DNA from 2 places in the Streptomyces sp. NPDC088246 genome. Region 2 is predicted to be linked to the other one. Evidence: riboswitches for the same ligand, from Rfam matches in the RefSeq annotation. Region 2 holds a riboswitch; the other holds the start of a gene.
The links. A riboswitch is a leader RNA that binds a small molecule or an ion and turns the genes downstream of it on or off. The one in region 2 is predicted to bind glycine.
Positions count from the first base shown of each region.

Region 1 (2,390 bases), on a different contig from region 2:
TGCTGGTGGAAGACCGGGTGGGTGAGGATCTCGTCGGTGCGCAGCAGGCCCTCGGGCAGCGCGTCGGTGGTCGCGGCGTCCAGTGCCTCGATGTCCCCGTCAGCGCCGAAGGCGGCCCAGACGGCGGCGATCTGCGTACGCGTGGTGGTCTCGTCGCAGGCGAGGGAGACCAGGTCTGCGTCGACGAGCCGCAGATTGACACCACGCTCGCGGGCGTCGGCCACGACATCGGCGGCCTTCCCCGGGACACGCACGGTGAGGGTGTCGAAGTAGGCGCCGGTCACGACGTCGATACCGGAGGCGCGCAGGCCTTCGGCCAGGACCGCCGCATAGCGGTGGGTGCGCTGAGCGATCGTCCGCAGCCCGTCCGGGCCGTGGTAGACGGCGTACATCCCGGCCATGACGGCGAGCAGCACCTGAGCGGTACAGATGTTGCTGGTGGCCTTCTCGCGGCGGATGTGCTGCTCGCGGGTCTGCAGGGCCAGCCGGTACGCCTTGCTGCCGTCCGCGTCGACGGAAACGCCGACGAGGCGGCCCGGCAGGCTGCGGGCGAACTTCTCGCGTACGGCCATGAAGCCTGCGTGCGGTCCCCCGAAACCCATCGGTACACCGAAGCGCTGCGTGGTGCCGACCGCGATGTCCGCGCCCAGGTCGCCCGGTGAGGTCAGCAGGGTCAGGGCCAGCAGATCGGCGGCGACCGTGACGATCGCACCGAGCTCGTGGGCCTGCTCGATGACGGGCTTGATGTTCAGTATGGCCCCGGAGGCGCCCGGGTACTGCACCAGGACACCGAAGACGCCGCGCTCGGCGATCTCCGCCGGGATGCCGTCGGAGAGGTCCGCGACGACGACCTCGACACCGGTCGGCTCGGCGCGGGTCTCGATGACGGCGATCGTCTGCGGCAGTGCGTCGGCGTCGACCAGGAAGACACCGTTCTTGACCTTGCCGACACGCCGCGAGAGGGCCATGGCCTCGGCCGCCGCGGTGCCCTCGTCGAGCAGCGAGGCGCCGGAGGTGGGCAGCCCGGTCAGCTCGGCGACCATCGTCTGGAAATTGAGGAGCGCCTCCAGGCGGCCCTGCGAGATCTCCGGCTGGTACGGCGTGTAGGCCGTGTACCAGGCGGGGTTCTCCATGACGTTGCGAAGGATCACCGGCGGGGTGAAGGTGCCGTAGTAGCCGAGCCCGATCATCGGGGCCAGCACCTGGTTGCGGTCGGCGAGGGAGCGCAGCTCCGCTAGGACCTCGGCCTCGGTGCGGGCGGTCGGCAGCTGCAGCGCCTCCGCGCTCTTGATGACATCGGGCACCGCTGCCGCGGTCAGCTCGTCCAGCGAGCCGTAACCGATCTGAGCGAGCATCTTCGACTGCGCCTCGGCATCGGGACCGATGTGGCGCTGTTCGAACGGAATGCCCTGCTCCAGCTGGGAGAGCGGAGTGCGACGGGGGGTCATGGTGGAGGCCTCCTGGTCTGTCACGACCTGCGAGGGGCACCACGGCGCGGGTGCCCGAACGGCCTCCCCCTCTGTCATCTCAACCTGAGAGCTTCACCGGAGCGCCCTGCGGCGTACCAGCTTTCACCGTCGGTGAGGAAGGGAATCGTACCGGCACTCGGCCGCACGAAACCCGCCCTGCTTTCCAGAGTGACCTCGTCCGTGCGGTACGGGGGCCTGAGAGATTCCGGGGAGGATTTGCTCCTTCGGCGCCTTCGGATTCGCTCCGGAGGACTCTCCCGCACGGGGTCAGCAGCCATCACCAGCCTACCAGCGGGGTTCGCGGCGGAATTCTCGAGTGGCCAACCCCCCGGATCTGCACTTCTGTAGTGCTTGTGGAGTAGCCGCGACCAGTGGGAGGGACAGTGCAGACCGACATCGATCCGCGCAGCCTGATCGGCCGCAAAGCGTTCGACCGCAAGGGCACCAAGATCGGAACCGTGGACGAGGTGTACCTCGACGACGCGACCGGTGTGCCCGAGTGGGCGGCCGTACGTACCGGACTGTTCAGCCGGGACGCGTTCGTCCCGCTGGAACCCAGCGAATTCGTGGAGGATTCACTCCGTGTCCCCTTCGACCGTGCGCTGATCAAGGACGCGCCAGACTTCGGCGTAGGCCGCCATCTCTCACCGGAACAGGAGCTCCAGCTCTACCGGCACTACGGTCTGGACTCCCCGCCCGAGGAGACAGGCCCGGACAGGGACTTCGGGAGACTGGCCGGCCAGGACGAGTAGTCCACCGGGTTCCGCACCAGCGGCAGCGGATCGGCCGGCTGCAGTTCCGGATCGTCGATGCGGAACGTACGCACCCGGCCGGGCGCCGATTCGGGTTCCTCGAACCGCACCGTCACCCGGCCGACACCGCTGCCCTGCACCCAGCCGTGGCCGTAGGTGTCATGACGTA
Region 1 is NZ_JBIURV010000038.1:43,982-46,371, forward strand. Features, by position in the region: gene gcvP (aminomethyl-transferring glycine dehydrogenase) at 1-1,448, opposite strand, end outside; glycine riboswitch at 1,643-1,739, opposite strand; gene ACIPEK_RS35635 (PRC-barrel domain-containing protein) at 1,853-2,221, shown strand; gene ACIPEK_RS35640 (DNA polymerase IV) at 2,146-2,390, opposite strand, start outside.
Region 1: another riboswitch for glycine. It lies ahead of gcvP (aminomethyl-transferring glycine dehydrogenase); the one in region 2 lies ahead of gcvT (glycine cleavage system aminomethyltransferase GcvT).

Region 2 (2,390 bases):
TTACGGTGTGAGACGCGACTGCGTCACTTCCGAGGTGCGCGGACGTCACTTCTGGCGCTTGTAGAACGGCAGCGCCACGACCTCGTACGGCTCGTGGCTGCCCCGGATGTCCACTCCGACGCCCGTAGTACCGGGCGTGGCGTGCGCGGCGTCCACGTACGCGATGGCGATCGGCTTGCCCAGGGTGGGCGACGGGGCGCCCGAGGTGACCTCGCCGACGACCTGGCTCCCGGCGACCACGGAAAAACCGGCGCGCGGCACCCGGCGGCCCTCGGCGATCAGGCCGACCAGCTTGCGGGGCGGAGCGGTCTCGGCGCGCTCGGCGGCGGCCTGGAGGGCCTTGCGGCCGACGAAGTCGCCCTCCTTCTCGAACTTCACGACCCGGCCCAGGCCGGCGTCGAAGGGGGTCAGCCCGGTGGTCAGCTCGTGCCCGTAGAGCGGCATGCCGGCCTCCAGGCGCAGCGTGTCGCGGCAGGAGAGCCCGCACGGGATCAGGCCGTGGGAGGCGCCCGCCTCGGTGAGGGCTTTCCACAGGTGCTCGGCGTGCTCGGGGGCGACGAACAGTTCGAAGCCGTCCTCGCCGGTGTAGCCGGTACGGGCGATCAGGGCGGGGACACCGGCGACCGTGCCGGGCAGACCGGCGTAGTACTTCAGGCCGTCCAGGTCGGCATCGGTGACGGAGGCCAGGATGGCGGGGGACTCGGGGCCCTGGACGGCGAGCAGCGCGTACGCGTCGCGGTCGTCGCGCACCTCGGCGTCGAAGCCGTCGGCCCGCGCTGTCAGCGCGTCCAGCACCGTCTGGGCGTTCCCGGCGTTGGCGACGACCATGTATTCGGTGTCGCCCAAGCGGTAGACGATGAGGTCGTCCAGGATCCCGCCGTCCTCGGCGCAGATCATCGTGTAGCGGGCGCGGCCCACGGCGACGGTGGCGATGTTGCCGACCAGCGCGAAGTTCAGGAAGGCCGCGGCCGCGGGGCCGGTGACGGTGATCTCGCCCATGTGCGACAGGTCGAAGAGACCGGCCCTGGTGCGCACCGCGTTGTGCTCGTCGCGCTCGCTGGCGTACCGCAGGGGCATGTCCCAGCCCGCGAAGTCGGTCATGGTCGCGCCCAGCGAACGGTGCAGGGCATCGAGGGCGGTGAGACGGGGGGCGGTGCTCATGGATATGGCTCCCAGGGCATGACGACGAGGACAATCCCTCCCCATCTGTCATCGGAACCTGAGAGGTTCGCCGAGAGCCCCTGAGGGGTTCGGCTTGCACCTTGGGTGGAGCCGCAGAGCGGCCCGCTTTTCAGATCTGCCTCATCCACGCGGTACGGGGCCTGAGAGATTCAAGGGAGGAACTTGCTCCTTCGGCGCCCGGCACATGCAGTGACCGGAACTCTCCCGCGCGGATTCAAGCGGCCTTTATGCAGTTGGCCGGGTCATCATCGCATGCATCGCACTGGAGTGGGGCCCCGGTCCCGAACGGGAAATCAGCGGCGTGGACGGTTGTGCCGCATTACCTTTTCTTTACACTTCATGGGCATACGTGGGTGACCCGACAGGGGGAGGGCGATGACGTTGCAGCGGTACGCGACGACCGCGGGGGTCGCGCACGGCGCGATGCCCGCACAGCCAGGGGCTCCGGCCACGGAGACGCTCGGGACGCACGCGCCCGTCGTGCGGGATCTGCGGGAGCGGGCCGGGCGCAGCCCGCGCAGCCTGCACTTCGCCGCGGGCGACGTGGTGGTGGTCTCCGGGCTGCCCGGCAGCGGCAAATCGACGCTCATCCGGCGGGCGGTCACAACGGCCCGTGCCATCGACTCCCAGGACACCCGGGACCGCTGGGCGGGACTGATGCCCCGGTTAGTCCCGTACGCCCTCTACCGCCCCCTCGTCCGCGTCGCCCACTACTGGGGGCTGTGGCGGGCGCTGCGCTCCGGGGAGTCCGTCGTCGTCCACGACTGCGGAACCCAGGCGTGGGTACGCGGCTGGCTGGCCCGTGACGCGCGGCGCCGGGGCCGCGTCCTCCACCTCGTCCTGCTCGACGTCACACCGCAGACGGCGAGGGAGGGCCAGCGGGAGCGCGGACGCGGGGTCTCCGGATATGCGTTCGCCCGGCACCGCAGGGCGGTGGGGAGGCTGCTGCGGAACACCGAGACCGGCCTGCTGCCGCCCGGGTGCGTGTCGGCGGTGCTGCTGGACCGGGAAGCGGCGGGGAAACTGGGCCGGATCGCGTTCGCGGACGCGTAGGGCTTGGGGGCGAGGGGCCCGAGCGCCTGGCGGCCGGACGTTAATCTTCTGCCGGAAGGCTCGGGCAAGAAGGGGAAGCAGTGGACATTCCGGCACAGGTCCAGTCCCATCCGCAGAGCGGATGGCCGGCCAATGAGCTCGAAGAAGTTCTGATG
Region 2 is NZ_JBIURV010000002.1:299,329-301,718, reverse strand. Features, by position in the region: gene gcvT (glycine cleavage system aminomethyltransferase GcvT) at 46-1,161, opposite strand; glycine riboswitch at 1,302-1,399, opposite strand; gene ACIPEK_RS03965 (AAA family ATPase) at 1,558-2,235, shown strand; gene ACIPEK_RS03960 (enhanced serine sensitivity protein SseB) at 2,316-2,390, shown strand, end outside.